One region of the Bradyrhizobium sp. LTSPM299 genome, then DNA from elsewhere that is predicted to be linked to it. Evidence: predicted binding sites of a transcription regulator. Region 1 holds the regulator's gene; each other region holds the start of a gene.
What was found. The regulator PhoB, encoded in region 1, activates phosphate uptake and scavenging genes when phosphate is short. The targets are predictions, from matches to a motif close to TGTCATNNANCTGTCAT.
Positions count from the first base shown of each region.

Region 1 (3,696 bases):
CAGCGTGCGGCCATGGAAGGCGCCTTCGAAGGTGATGATGCGGTAGCGCTCGGGATGCCCCTTGGAGAAGTGATAATGGCGGACCAGCTTGATCACGCCCTCCATCGCCTCCGCGCCGGAATTGCAGAAGAACACGAAGTCGGCGAAGCTCTGCTCGCAAAGCCGCGCGGCGAGCTTCTCGCCGTCCGGGCTCTTGAACAGGTTCGACATGTGCCAGAGCTTCGTCGCCTGCTCCTGCAGCGCCGCGACCAGATGCGGGTGCGCGTGCCCAAGGGCGTTCACCGCGACACCGGAGGTGAAGTCGAGATAGCGGTCGCCATTGGTTGCGATCAACCAGGCGCCCTCACCGCGCTCGAAGCCGAGATCGACCCTGGCGAAGACGGGAAGCAGATGCGACGCTGCGCTGTTGGTCATGACCATCACTGACGGGTTTGAGGCCGACAATTGCCGCGCGCCTTGACGCCAACACGACAACAGCCAGCTTCGGAAAACAAAACGTGCCGCCTTTTCGGGCGGCACGTACGGGCATTCTATGCTGCGGGCAGTAACTGTCAATCGCCGGAAGCGGCCTTCCTGCGGTCCGAATCGAGCGCAATCCGGAGCATTCCGGTGCGGTGGAAAAGTGGAATTGCAATGCATAAGTGTGGGAACATGTGGACGCGCGACCGCGGACTCTTGCGCCAGAGTCACGCCATATTGTAGCGTTTGGGCTGTCGGGTACGACATCTCGTGCGGTAGTACTGGACCCCTTAAGTAGCCTTTCGTTCTGCGTAGACGTTCGGGCGCATAGGCGTGCCCGGCGAGGGCCAAGGGATTCTGACCGCAGGAGTTTTTCGAGATTTGGCTCGCAGCACCGCTCCAAGGATTGGCCGGTGCTAGGCGAAGGGATGAATGTGATGACTGTATTGACCTGGTCCGACGATCGCGTCGAGCAGCTGAAGAAGCTCTGGGAATCCGGCCTGTCCGCCAGCCAGATCGCGGCGGAACTTGGCAATGTGACGCGAAATGCCGTGATCGGCAAAGTGCACCGGCTCGGCCTGTCCGGCCGTGCCAAGGCGCCTTCCGCGGCCGCGCCGCGGCAACGCAAGGCACGTCCGGCGCAGCATATGATGCGGGTGGCGCGCCCGGTGTCGCGCGGCAACACCGCGCTGGCCCACGCCTTCGAGGTCGAGATGGAGGCCGATCCGGTCACCTACGACAACGTCGTGCCGATGAGCCAGCGGCTGTCGCTGCTCGAGCTGAACGAGGCAACCTGCCATTGGCCGGTCGGCGATCCGTCGAGCCCGGATTTCTTCTTCTGCGGCGGCAAGGCGCTCGGCGGCCTGCCCTATTGCGCACATCACTCGCGCATCGCCTACCAGCCGGCGAATGATCGCCGGCGGCCGGCGCCCAAGCCGACGCGGTAGGTAAGCCGACTCCATCCACGGCGTCATCCCGGCGAAAGCCGGGATCCATAACGACCGACGCGAGTGGTTGTGCCCCGCTGGGGCTCCAGCGTATTCCAACAATCAAGATTTGTGGTTATGGGCCCCGGCTTTCGCCGGGACGACAATTGTGAAAGCTCGCGCGGCCTTACTGCTGCGGCTCGGCCTTGGCAAAACGGTCATCCAGCGCGTAGCCCGCGCCGCGCACGGTGCGGATCGGATCCTGCTCGCGGCCCGGATTGAGCAGCTTGCGCAAACGGCCGATATGCACGTCGACGGTGCGCTCGTCGATATAGATGTCGCGGCCCCAGACGCTGTCGAGCAATTGCTCGCGGCTGAACACGCGGCCGGGATGCTCAAGGAAGAACTCGAGCAGCCGATACTCGGTCGGGCCGAGATCGATCGGCCGGCCGGAGCGCGCGACGCGGCGCTTCTCGCGATCGAGCTCGATGTCGCCATAGGTCAGCACGGTCGCAAGCCGCTCCGGGCTTGCCCGGCGCAGCAGGCCCTTCACCCGCGCCAACAGCTCCGGCACCGAGAACGGCTTGACGATGTAGTCGTCGGCGCCGGTGGCAAGGCCCCGTACCCGCTCGCTCTCCTCGCCGCGCGCGGTCAGCATGATGATCGGCAGCTGCTTGGTCTCGGGCCGCGCCCGCAGGCGGCGGCACAGTTCGATGCCGGAGAGGCCCGGCAGCATCCAGTCCAGCACCACGAGATCGGGAATGCGCTCCTTCAGCCGCGTGTCGGCGTCGTCGCCGCGGCCGACCGTCTCGACGTCATAGCCTTCCGCGTCGAGGTTGTAGCGCAACAACGTCGTCAGCGCTTCTTCGTCTTCGACCACCAGAATGCGTGCGCTCATCGCTTTGTGTTCTCTCTCTCTGTCTTGATCCGTTGCCCTGACGCGAACCGAAATTAACTGCCCGGAACCGTGGTGGCGAAATTGGTCATGTCGCCCTTCGGACGCTTGTCCATGATTTGCTGGCCTTCGATCATGTAGAAGACGGTTTCCGCGATGTTGGTGGCGTGGTCGCCGATCCGCTCGATGTTCTTGGCGCAGAACATCAGATGGATGCAGAACGAGATGTTGCGCGGATCTTCCATCATGTAGGTCAGCAGTTCGCGGAACAGCGAGGTGCAGATCGCGTCGACCTCCTCGTCGCCCTTCCAGACCGCCATCGCCGCCGGCAGATCGTGCGCCGCATAGGCGTCGAGCACCGACTTGACCTGCGACAGCACGAGATCGGTCATGTGCTCCAGGCCGCGGATCAGCTTGAGCGGCTGGAAATCGCTCTCCAGCGCCGCGACGCGCTTGCCCATGTTCTTGGCGAGGTCGCCGATCCGCTCGAGGTCGGTGGCCACGCGCATCGCGCCGACGATCTCGCGCAGATCAATCGCCATCGGCTGGCGGCGCGCGATGGTCAGAACCGCGCGTTCCTCGATGACGCGCTGCAGGCTGTCGATCTCGATGTCGGCGGCGACGACACGCTTGCCGAGCGCGACGTCGCGGCGGATCAACGCATCGACCGACTCGGTGATCATGCGCTCGACCAGGCCGCCCATCTCGGCGACCAGGCGGGTGAGTTCCTGCAGGTCGCTGTCGAACGCCTTGGCGGTATGTTCAGAAGCCATGTGTTATCTCCTCAACCGAACCGGCCGGTGATGTAATCCTGGGTACGTCGATCGCTCGGCGAGGTGAAGATCTTGTTGGTGTCGTCGAACTCGATCAGTTCGCCGAGATACATGAAGGCGGTCTTGTCGGAGACGCGCGCCGCCTGCTGCATGTTGTGGGTGACGATCGCGATCGTGTAGTCCTCGGACAGCTCCTGGATCAGCTCCTCGACCTTGGCGGTCGAGATCGGATCGAGCGCCGAGCACGGCTCGTCGAACAGGATCACTTCGGGCCGCACCGCAACCGTGCGCGCGATGCACAGGCGCTGCTGCTGGCCGCCGGAGAGCGAGAGGCCCGAGGCGTTCAGCTTGTCCTTGACCTCGTTCCACAGCGCGCCGCCGCGCAGCGCCTTCTCGACGCGGTCGTCCATCTCGGACTTCGAAATCTTCTCGTAGAGGCGGATGCCGAAGGCGATGTTCTCGTAGATCGTCATCGGGAACGGCGTCGGCTTCTGGAATACCATGCCGACCCGCGCGCGCAGCAGATTGAGGTCGAGCTTGGCGTCGAGGATGTTGGTCTGGTCCAGCATCAGCTGGCCGACGGCGCGCTGACCCGGATAGAGATCATACATCCGGTTGAAGATGCGCAGCAAAGTCGACTTGC
Region 1 is NZ_JYMU01000058.1:14,353-18,048, forward strand. It holds gene UP10_RS29135 (aspartate aminotransferase family protein) at 1-414, opposite strand, end outside; gene UP10_RS29140 (GcrA family cell cycle regulator) at 897-1,406, shown strand; gene phoB (phosphate regulon transcriptional regulator PhoB) at 1,573-2,283, opposite strand; gene phoU (phosphate signaling complex protein PhoU) at 2,337-3,053, opposite strand; gene pstB (phosphate ABC transporter ATP-binding protein PstB) at 3,065-3,696, opposite strand, start outside.

Region 2 (3,696 bases), on a different contig from region 1:
GTCTGGCCGAGCCGATCCGCAACGTCGGCCCGCCGAGCAACATGTCGACGCGGCCGTAGTTTCTGACCCGTCATTCCGGGGCGATGCGAAGCATCGAACCCGGAATCTCGAGATTCCCCGGTGCGCAATTGCGCACCTGAGGTCTGGTCCTTCGGACCATCCCGGAATGACATCATTATTCTACGGCTCGCTCTCGCGATGCACGTCGTGGATCACGATGCCCATGCCGCTCTCGGGCATCTTGATCCAGTCGCGCCGCTTCAGCGAGCGCTTGGTGTCCTCATGTCCGCTGGCCCAGTGCTCGCGCATCGAGGTGCCGGAGAATTCGTGGTCCTTGGCGTCGCCCTCATAGGCCTTCTGCTGATAGATCAGTTGCAGCAGCGTGATCCCCGGCAGCTTGCTGTTGGATTTCTTGAGCTGGCGCTCTTCCTCGGACAATTGATCGTCAGGGATTTTTGCCAGCGCGTTGTGCAGGGCGGTGCGCAGGCTATAGGTCTTGCGGTAGACGTCGGTGTTGTAGCGGGTGCGCGAGGAATACATGATGTCCTTGTGGCGGGCCATCACGTCCTGGATGTCGCGCGGCAGCGTGCCGCGAGCCGAGAACAGGTCGACCTGGAACACCAGCGAGTTGGCGTTGTCTTCCTGGTCGAGCAGATGCTGCAGCGGCGTGTTGGAGACGATGCCGCCATCCCAGAAATGATCGGTGCCGACCTTCACCATCGGCAGGGCCGGCGGCAGCGCGCCGCTCGCCATGATGTGCTCAGGAATGATCTCGTCATGAGCATTGTCGAAATAGATGAAATTGCCGGAGAGCACGTTCACGGCGCCGACTGCGAAGCGCATTGTCTTCGAATTGATGCGGTCGAAATCGACCAGCTCAAGCAGCGTCTCGCGCAACGGCGCGGTGTCGTAATAGCTGGTGGCGGTGCGCGAACCGGTCGGGCTCAACCATGGATTGGCTTGATGCGGGGTGAAGAAGCCGGGTTGCCCCAGCGTCGTCGTCATCATTGAACTGGTGAAGTTGCGCGCCTTGCGGAAGATGTCGCCGTCCGGCGTGTAGTGCCAGATCTTGCGGCTGGTGATGCGGTCCCAGAACGTATGCAGCCGCTCCAGCCGCTTTTCCGGCGGATTGCCGGCGATGATCGCCGAGTTGATCGCGCCGATCGAGACGCCGCACACCCAGTCCGGCTCGATATTGACCTCGTGCAGCGCCTGATAGACGCCGGCCTGGTAGGCGCCGAGCGCGCCGCCGCCCTGCAGCACCAGCGCGACCCGATTGCACCCCTCGGGCCGCCAGCCCGGCATCTGGTGATCGATATCGTCGATATGAGGGGATCGCGCGTCCATGACTGGCACTCCAATTTGCGGCGAGAATTCAGCGCAGCCGTGACGCCGTGATGACAGGCTGCCGCCCGCGCGCGGTGCATCTGGTGCGTTTGCCTGCATGGTTAGCATTGGCCTCTCCGCAAAACGCAGGTCACACGGGTCAGGTCACGCGGCTGACGGAAATCCCTCACATCGCTGTCAATCTCGGCGGCTAGCCTCCGATCAATTTTTCCAAACAAGGGGATTTCACGATGCGCAGGGAAGATCTGCTCAAGCTTCCGTCGATGCCGGCTGCCGGTCCGAGCTATCCGGCCGGGCCCTATCGTTTCGTCGACCGCGAATTCCTCGTCATCACCTACGAGACCGATCCGGAATTGATCCGCGCCGGCCTGCCCGAGCCGCTTGAGCCGATCGCCGATCCGATCGTGCATTATGAATGGATCAAGATGCCCGACTCTTCCGGCTTCGGCAGCTACACTGAGTCCGGTCTCGTAATCCCGGCGCGGCTGCATGGCGAGGACGTCAATTTCGTCTGCCAGATGTATCTCGATGACGATCCGCCGATCGCGGCCGGCCGCGAGATCTGGGGCTTTCCGAAGAAATACGCCCATCCCAAGCTCGAGATCGTCAAGGACACGCTGACCGGCACTTTGGAATATGCCGGGCAGCTCGTCGCCATGGGCACGATGGGCTACAAGCACGAGGCGATGGCCGGCAATGGCGACGTCACCCGCGCCACGCTGTCGAAGACGCAGATCAATCTGAAGATGATCCCGGGCGTCGATGGCCATCTCGAGATCTGCCAACTGGTCGCGATCAACCTCACCGACATTGTGGTCAAGGGCTCGTGGATCGGGCCCGGCCGGCTGCATCTGGTGCCGCATGTCAACGCGCCGGTGGCCGACTTCCCGGTCAAGCGCGTCATCGGTGCGCATCATTTCCTGGCCGATTTGACGCTGCCGTTCGGCCGCGTCGTGCACGACTACAACAAGCAAGCTCACGAAGCCGCGCCGACTAGCCTTGCTGCGGAGTAGCTCCCACCGATATTTTCAGGCGGCGACCGGTTTCGCCTGTGGTTGTGGCTCCGGCCGCGAGATCGCCAGCACGATCACAGACGCGAACACGCACAGCGCGCCTGCGATGAAGAACGCCGGCAGGTAGCTCGCGTAGAGCGTCCGCGACAGGCCCCCACCGAACGCGGCTACGCCGGCGCCGAGCTGATGACCGGCAAAGATCCAGCCGAACACCATGTTGGCGCGCTCGGCGCCGAAGCGCTGCGCGGTCAGCCGCACGGTTGGCGGCACGGTCGCGATCCAATCGAGCCCGTAGAACATCGCAAACAGCGACAGGCCGTAGAACGAGAAGTCCGAGAACGGCAGCCACACCAGCGACAGCCCGCGCAGGCCGTAATACCAGCACAGCAGATAGCGATTGTCATAACGGTCCGACAGCCAGCCGGAGATGATGGTGCCGAAGAAGTCGAAGATGCCCATCGCGGCGAGCAGGCTCGCGGCCTGCACCTGCGGGATGCCGTAGTCGAGACACATCGGGATTAAATGGACCTGGACCAGGCCGTTGGTCGAGGCGCCGCAGACGAAGAAGGTCGCAAACAGGATCCAGAACACCCGCGACTTCGCGGAGTCGCGGAGCGTGCCGAGCGCGGCCGACATGATCGGCGCATTGGCCGGCGGAGGGGCGGGCAAGGGCGCGGTGCCTTCATCGCCGTATGGCCGCAGGCCGAGATCGCTCGGCCGGTCGCGCATCAGCATCAGCACGGCAAAAGCGGCGACGCCGAGCACGACGCAGACCAGCGCGAGTGCGACGCGCCAGCCATAGCGCTCGGTCAGGGTCGCGAGCAGCGGCAGGAAGGCGAGCTGCCCGGTCGCGACGCTCGCGGTCAGGATGCCGACGACGAGGCCGCGGCGGGCCACAAACCAGCGGGCGGCGATGGTTGCGCCGAGCACCAGCGCGGTCATGCCGGTGCCGATCCCGATCACGACGCCCCACAGCAGCACCAGCTGCCAGACATGGGTCATGGCGAGCGAGGCAAGCAGTCCGGAGACCACGATCAGCTGCGCCACCAGCGTCACGTTACGCAGGCCGTAACGATTCAGCAGCGCGGCAGCGAACGGCGCCATCAGCCCGAACAGGATGAAGCGGATCGACAGCGCGGAGGAAATCTCGGCGGTGGACCAGCCGAACTCCTTCTGCAGCGGCACGATGAAGACGCCGGGCGCGCCGACGGTGCCGGCCGAGATCAGCCCGGCGAGGAAAGTGACACCGACCATCACCCAGCCGTAGTGGATGTTGCGGCGGGCGAGGGTTGCAGCAAGCCAGTTCGAGATCATTGGGCCCCAGATGTCTGACAGG
Region 2 is NZ_JYMU01000039.1:89,838-93,533, reverse strand. It holds gene UP10_RS20475 (acyl-CoA carboxylase subunit beta) at 1-59, shown strand, start outside; gene UP10_RS20470 (patatin-like phospholipase family protein) at 181-1,347, opposite strand; gene UP10_RS20465 (acetoacetate decarboxylase) at 1,578-2,360, shown strand; gene UP10_RS20460 (MFS transporter) at 2,376-3,674, opposite strand.
Region 2: the regulator PhoB is predicted to act here: its motif matches at 1,387-1,403, upstream of UP10_RS20465 (acetoacetate decarboxylase).

Region 3 (3,696 bases), on a different contig from region 1:
CGAGGTCATTGACCGACATCGCCACCAGGTCGATGCCGATGCCGCCATGAATGCCGGTTTCGATCGCGATCTTCAGCTTGGTGCCGACGCCGTCGGTCGCAGCCACCAGGACCGGATCCTTGAAGCCCGCGGCCTTGAGGTCGAACAGCCCGCCGAAGCCGCCGATCTCGGCGTCCGCTCCGGGGCGCGCCGTGGCCCGCACCATCGGTTTGATCAGATCGACCAGACGATTGCCGGCATCGATATCGACGCCCGAATCCGCGTAAGTGAGCCCGTTTTTGCGCTCGGTCATGCCCAATTCCAGATGATCAGCGGCTGGTTACGAGGAATTCCGCCGCCGCGCAATGGCTCGCGGCCCACGCGTCGCGTAACTATGTAGATAACATCCGGCCACTGCACCCAAGAGCCGGATATCGAGTAAAATCAGGCTTGTAGCCGGGAAGCGACCAAGTTGAGTATTCCGAACATCATTACCCTTGGCCGCATCATCCTGGTGCCGGTGATCGTCTGGGCCATCGTCTCCAGCCAGATGGAGATCGCATTCGCGATCTTCGTGATCGCCGGTGTCTCGGACGCAGTCGACGGCTTCCTGGCCAAGCGCTTCAACATGACGAGCGAGCTCGGCGCCCTGCTCGATCCCCTCGCCGACAAGGCGCTGCTGGTTTCGATCTATGTCGCGCTCGGGATCTGGGGCGCGGTGCCACGCTGGATCGTGATCCTCGTGGTGTCGCGCGATATCATGATCGTTTCCGCCGTGATTGTGTCATGGTTGTTCGACAAGCCGGTTGAGATGAAGCCGCTGATGGTGTCGAAGCTGAATACGGTGGCGCAGGTCGCGTTCGCGGCGCTGGTGCTGGCCTCGCTCGGGTTCGGGTTCCGGCCACACCCCTATGACCTGATCCTGATGGGATTCGTCACGACCTTTACTTTGGTTTCCGTCTCCCTCTATCTCGTCGAGTGGGTGCGACACATGAGCACGATCGACGCGCGATAGCTGGTTTGGAGATTTGTGTGGCAGGTAGCGTTCAACCTCGTCAATTGGCCTTGGCATTGCCGCACGAGGAGCGACTGACCCGCGACGACTTCCTCGAGGGTCCGGCCAATGAAGCGGCGCTGGCGCTGATCGATCGCTGGCCCGACTGGCCGAACCGCATCATGCTGCTGGTCGGACCGGAAGGCTCCGGCAAGAGCCATCTGGCCGCGATCTGGGCCGAGCTATCAGGTGCGCGCGCGACCTCGGCGCATGCGCTGACCGCGGATGGCGTGCCTGCGGCGCTCGCAACCGGGGCGCTGGTGGTCGAAGATCTGCGGCCGTCAGATTTCGACGAGCGCGCGATGTTCCATCTGATGAATCTCGCGCGTCAGGACGATGCCTTCGTCCTGATCACCGCACGCATCGCGCCCGCCGCCATCGAGATCGAACTTCGTGACCTTCGCTCGCGGCTGCGCGCGGTGCCGGTGGTGACGCTGTTGCCGCCCGACGATTTGGTGTTTCGCAGCCTGATCCTGAAATTCTGCGCCGACCGCCAAATGACCGTGGACGAGTCGGTCGTGACCTACCTGACCACCCGGATCGAGCGCTCCTATGCCGCCGTCCGGCAGGCGGTCGAATTGCTGGATACCGAAGCGCTGCGGCTGGGCCGGCCGGTCACGCGGGCGCTCGCGGCCGAACTGTTGCGCGATGCCTGAAGCGGTCCCGCCAGACTTGACGACGGAAGCTGGCGGAACATCAATGTCATTGAAACGTCATCGCAATATCACATGGTTTGCGCGGCCTTCGGCTAGACCGCCCCGGCCCCACGCCCCGAATTGGATCGACACTTGATGGACTCGTCGCAAGCTATTGAAATAAAAGACAAAGAGACGGACACCCCGACGGTCCCTGCGATCGCGACCAGCCCCGAGCGATTCATCAATCGCGAACTCTCCTGGCTGCATTTCAATCGCCGGGTGCTCGAGGAATCAGTCAATCTCGGCCATCCCGCGCTGGAGCGCGTCCGGTTTCTGTCGATTTCAGCGAATAACCTTGACGAGTTCTTCATGGTCCGCGTCGCCGGCATCAAGGCGCAGGTCCGCGAAGGGATTGCCGAGCGCAGCCCGGACGGCCTACTGCCGGCGGAACAGCTCGTGATGATCCACAAGTCGGTCTCGCAGCTCGCCTCGGACCAGCAGGCGATCTGGAGCGACCTCCGCACGATCCTGTCCGGGGCCGGCATCCAGCTGGTCGACGGTCGCGACGTCACCAAGTCCGAGCGCACCTGGATCGAGGATCACTTCCTCCACAACATCTTCCCGCTGCTGACGCCGCTGGCGATCGATCCGGCCCACCCGTTCCCTTTCATCCCGAACCTCGGCTTCACCGTGGCGCTGCATCTGGCGCGGGTCTCCGATGGCAAGCCGATGAACGCACTGATCCGCATGCCCGGCAAGATCGACCGCTTCATCCGTATCCCTGTCGCAAAGGACGGCGGCGCGGTGCGGCTGATCACGCTGGAACAGGCGACCGGCCTGTTCATCGGCCGGCTGTTCCCCGGCTACACGGTCAAAGGCCAGGGTGCGTTCCGGATCATCAGAGACTCCGAGCTCGAAATCGAGGAAGAGGCCGAAGACCTTGTCCGCCTGTTCGAGACCGCGCTCAAACGCCGCCGGCGCGGATCGGTGATCCGTCTCGAGATCGAGGCCAAGATGCCGGAAGAGCTGCGCAGCTTCGTGCAGCGCGCGCTGTCGGCGGCGGACGACGAGATCTTCCTGGTCGACGGCGTGCTCGCCATGAACGAGCTGTCGCAGCTCACCCGTCTCGATCGCCCCGACCTTGAATTCCCGTCCTATGTGCCGCGCCATCCCGAGCGCGTGCGCGACCATGGCGGCGACATCTTCGCCGCCATCCGACAGAAGGACCTGGTGGTCCATCACCCCTATGAATCGTTCGACGTCGTCGTCCAGTTCCTGCAGCAGGCGGCGCGCGACCCCGACGTCGTCGCAATCAAGCAGACGCTGTATCGCACCTCGAACAACTCTCCGATCGTGCGGGCCTTGGCGGATGCCGCCGAGGCCGGCAAGTCGGTCACCGCGCTGATCGAACTGAAGGCGCGCTTCGACGAGGAGGCCAATATCCGCTGGGCCCGCGACCTCGAACGCGCCGGCGTGCAGGTGGTTTACGGCTTCATCGAGCTGAAGACCCACGCCAAGCTGTCGATGGTGGTGCGCCGCGAGGGCGGCAGCCTCACGACCTATGTGCACACCGGCACCGGCAACTACCACCCGGTGACCGCGCGCATCTACACCGACGTCTCCTACTTCACCTCGGACCAGATCATCGGCCGCGATGCTGCGCGGGTGTTCAATTACATCACCGGCTATGCCGAGCCGAGCGACATCGAGAAGATGGCTGTGTCGCCGCTGACGTTGCGCAAGCGGATCATCGAACACATCCACGGCGAGATCGCCCATGTCCGCCATGGCCGGCCCGGCATGATCTGGATGAAGATGAACGCGCTGGTCGATCCCGATATCATCGACGCGCTGTATGAAGCCTCGCAGGCCGGCGTCTCGATCGAGCTCGTGGTGCGCGGCATCTGTTGCCTGCGGCCCGGCCTGCCCGGACTATCCGAGAATATCCGCGTCAAATCGATCATCGGCCGCTTCCTGGAACATGGCCGAATCTACTGCTTCGGCATGGGGCAAGGCCTGCCGAGC
Region 3 is NZ_JYMU01000027.1:74,800-78,495, forward strand. It holds gene purM (phosphoribosylformylglycinamidine cyclo-ligase) at 1-292, opposite strand, end outside; gene UP10_RS16585 (CDP-alcohol phosphatidyltransferase family protein) at 452-994, shown strand; gene UP10_RS16590 (P-loop NTPase family protein) at 1,012-1,689, shown strand; gene UP10_RS16595 (RNA degradosome polyphosphate kinase) at 1,825-3,696, shown strand, end outside.
Region 3: the regulator PhoB is predicted to act here: its motif matches at 1,734-1,750, upstream of UP10_RS16595 (RNA degradosome polyphosphate kinase).

Region 4 (3,696 bases), on a different contig from region 1:
TTCATGCTCGGCTTCGCGTTCCAGCGCGGCGCGATCCCGCTGTCGCTCGAAGCCATCCTGAAGGCGATCGAGCTCAATGGCGCAGCGATCGAGATGAACAAGACGGCGTTCTCGTGGGGGCGGCTTGCTGCGCACGATTTGCCGCGCGTTGTCAGCGCCGCGCGCTTCAAGAGCGGAGGCGCTACGCCCGTGAAGCGGTCGCTGGACGAGGCCATCGCGCTTCGTGCCAAAACCCTCGTCGACTATCAGGACGAGGCTTACTCAAAGCGCTATCTCGCCGACGTCGCGCGTGTGCGCGCCGCCGAGTCCACGGCGGCTCCCGGCTCGCAGGACCTGACCGAGGCCTTCGCAAAGGGCCTGTTCAAGCTGATGGCCTACAAGGACGAGTACGAGGTCGCGCGGCTCTATTCCGATGGTGAGTTCGCGCGGGCGCTGAAGGAGCAGTTCGAGGGCGATTCCGGGCTCAAGGTGCTGCTCGCGCCGCCACTGCTGGCGCAACGCGATCCCGTCACCGGGCATCTGCGGAAGCGCGAATTCGGCCCATGGGTGTTCAAGTCGTTCGGTCTGCTGGCGCGGCTGAAGGGCTTGCGCGGCACCGCGTTCGACATCTTCGGCTACACCGCAGAGCGGAAGATGGAGCGTGCATTGCCGGTCGACTATGCGGCGATGATCCTGCGTCATCTCGACGGCAAGACGGTCGATCTGCCGCGCTTGACCGCGCTGGCCAGGACGGCCGATCTCGTGCGCGGCTATGGCCACATCAAGGAAGCCGGTGTCGCTCGCTACCGCGCCGAATGCGCGCGGCTGGAAAGCGCGATCGGCCAGCCGGTGGCGCAGGCTGCCGAGTAGCGCGGAGGGGCCTTACGGGAACCTTCCGCTGAAGTCATGGTTGACTGGTAACCCTGCCCGCAGCATCGGTTGGATTTGCGCGGCCGGGTTCCTACATGATCGATGTTCCCTTTGAGTGATTTCAGGAGGCCGTTTCATGGTCCTGAAAAGTGCTTTTGTTGCAGCCGTTTGTACCGTGCTCCTGGCGTTGGGTGGCGTGGCGTTCGCTGACGAGTACCGACCGAGCGAATTCTTCGGCCTCGATCTGTCCACGGCCGTGCTGTCGCCGAAGCGGCTCGGTCCGCCGGCGCAGTTTGAGCCGGTGGCGGTCGAGGCGAATTCCGAGCGTCGCAATGACGCGCAGGCGAGCGTTGAGCCAAAGGTCGTGCAGCCGCAGGTCAAGCTGCGGAAGCCGGTGCGTACGACCAGGGTGATGGCGCCGGCTGAGCAGCCGCGCAAGATCGCGCGCGTTCCCGCGCGTGCAAAGCTCGCGCGGCGGCATACCAACCCGCTCGATGCGGAAGCACGCGATATCCGGATCCAGACCTGGCCGTGCAAGTCCGGCGGTATCTGTGGCTGGCGGCGGTGAGGCGCTCAGATTAGACCCGTCATCCTGAGGTGCGAGCGGAGCGAGCCTCGAAGGATGCGCGGCCACATCGGGCCGTGCGCCCTTCGAGACGGCCGCTTCGCGGCCTCCTCAGGGTGACGGGTTCGGCTTCGAGCGCTCGGCTTTCGGGCCCTCCCGAGAGTCATCCCGCTGTCGTAAAACCGTAAGCCGGGAGTCAAGCAGCGCAGGCAAAACCTTCGTCGTGATTCGACGAAGGTCTTTCGATGGCGATAGCGATTTCCGCGCGGATGCGAGGTCTCACCCGGCGTCAGCTCCTGGTACGCTCGGCGTCTACGGCCGCGTTGGCGGGATTGGGCTCTCTTGCACGACCTTATCTCAGCCGTGCCGCGGATCGCCCGCAGATTGCCGGCATCCAGTCCGGCGACGTCGCCTCTGATTCCGCAGTGATCTGGGCGCGCGCCGATCGCGCGGCGCGGATGCAAGTGGAATGCTCCACCACCGAAAGCTTCGCGAATATCCTGCGCGCGACGTCGACCGACGCGCTGCCCGACCGCGACTTCACCGCAAAACTGCTGCTCGATGGTCTCCCGCCCGGTCAGGATATCTTCTATCGCGTGCGCTTCGACGATCACGATGGCGTCGCCGGCGAGAGCCGCGTCGGACGTTTTCGCACCGCGCCGGTCGATCGGCGTTCGGTCTCGTTCGTCTGGTCCGGCGATGTTGCGGGTCAGGGCTGGGGTATCGATCCCGCGCGCGGCGGCATGCGCAGCTACCGTACCATGCTGAACGAGCGCCCCGATTTCTTCATCCATTCCGGCGATCACATCTATGCCGACTGCACGGTGCCGTCGAAGCTGGAACTCCCGAACGGCGAAGTCTGGCGAAACATCGTCACTGAGGAAAAATCCGTCGTCGCGCACAGCCTCGACCAGTTTCGCGGCAACTACAAATACAACTGGCTCGACGATAATTTCCGCGCCTTCCATTCGGAAGTGCCGATGTTTGCGCAATGGGACGATCACGAGGTGGCCGACGACTGGTCGCCGATCGGCACTACTGATGCGACGGGCTACGATCAGGATGGGACGTCACAGCTGGTGGCGCGGGCGCGCCGCGCCTTCCACGAATTCATGCCGATGCGGCTGATGCCGGAGCGCGACGGCCGGGTCTATCGCAAGATCGCCTATGGGCCGCTGCTCGACGTGTTCGTCATCGACATGCGCTCCTACCGCGATTCCACCTGGAACAAAGAGGGCGATCCGGACCAGACGTTCATTCTCGGCCAGAGCCAGCTCGCCTGGCTGAAGCGCGAACTGGTGGCGTCGGATGCGACCTGGAAGGTGATCGCGGCGGATCTGCCGATCGGCTTGATCAGCCTGGATGCGGTCGCGCTCGGCGACGGGCCGCCCTCGCGGCGCGAGCACGAGATCGCCGATTTGCTGTCATTCATGAAACGCGCCGGCATCCGCAACACAGTGTGGCTTACTGCTGATATGCACTACACTGCCGCGCATCACTACGACCCGAACCGCGCGGTGTTCCAGGATTTCGAGCCGTTCTGGGAATTCGTCTCCGGCCCGTTGCATGCAGGCACCTGGTCGCCGGGCGAACTCGACAACACCTTTGGTCCCAAGTCGATGTATCAGAAGGGCTGCAGCGCCGAGCAGGGAGACAACCTTGCGCCGTGCTTCGGGCTGCAATTCTTCGGCCGCGTCGACATCGACGGCAAAACCTCCGTGATGACGGTGACGCTGAAGGACGTCGACAACCACGACCTCTGGTCGGTCGATATCCCGCCACGGCCGGACGCGCGGCCCGGCCAGATCATGGCGCAGCACATCTGAGCGACCAATTTCAGTCGCGACATCTTGATGGCGGATATCTTGCCCTGTCGGCGGATTTGCAGGCAAGTTACGCACCGGCAGCCCTGCCATTTCATCACGTCCCGCAATCGATTGTTCGTGTGACGCCGCTGATCCCCCCAGTGGCCTGCATCTCTTCAGGAGTTATCCATGGAAAATCTGCAAACACAGGGCATCAGCGTGCCCCGGCTGGGGCTCGGCACCTTCCGCATGCAGGGGGATGCCGGCCGCGCGGCGGTCGAGAGCGCGCTCGGGCTCGGCTACCGGCATATCGACACCGCCGAAATGTACGCCAATGAGGAGCCGATCGGGGCCGCGATCGCAGCTTCCAAAGTGGCGCGCAAGGATTTGCACGTGACCACGAAGGTCTGGCACGAGAATCTGGCGCCCGATGCGATCCGAAAAGCCTTCGACACCAGCCTGAAGAAACTGCGTCTC
Region 4 is NZ_JYMU01000016.1:33,455-37,150, forward strand. It holds gene UP10_RS10595 (indolepyruvate ferredoxin oxidoreductase family protein) at 1-849, shown strand, start outside; gene UP10_RS10600 (hypothetical protein) at 986-1,417, shown strand; gene UP10_RS10605 (alkaline phosphatase D family protein) at 1,660-3,240, shown strand; gene UP10_RS10610 (aldo/keto reductase) at 3,409-3,696, shown strand, end outside.
Region 4: the regulator PhoB is predicted to act here: its motif matches at 1,576-1,592, upstream of UP10_RS10605 (alkaline phosphatase D family protein).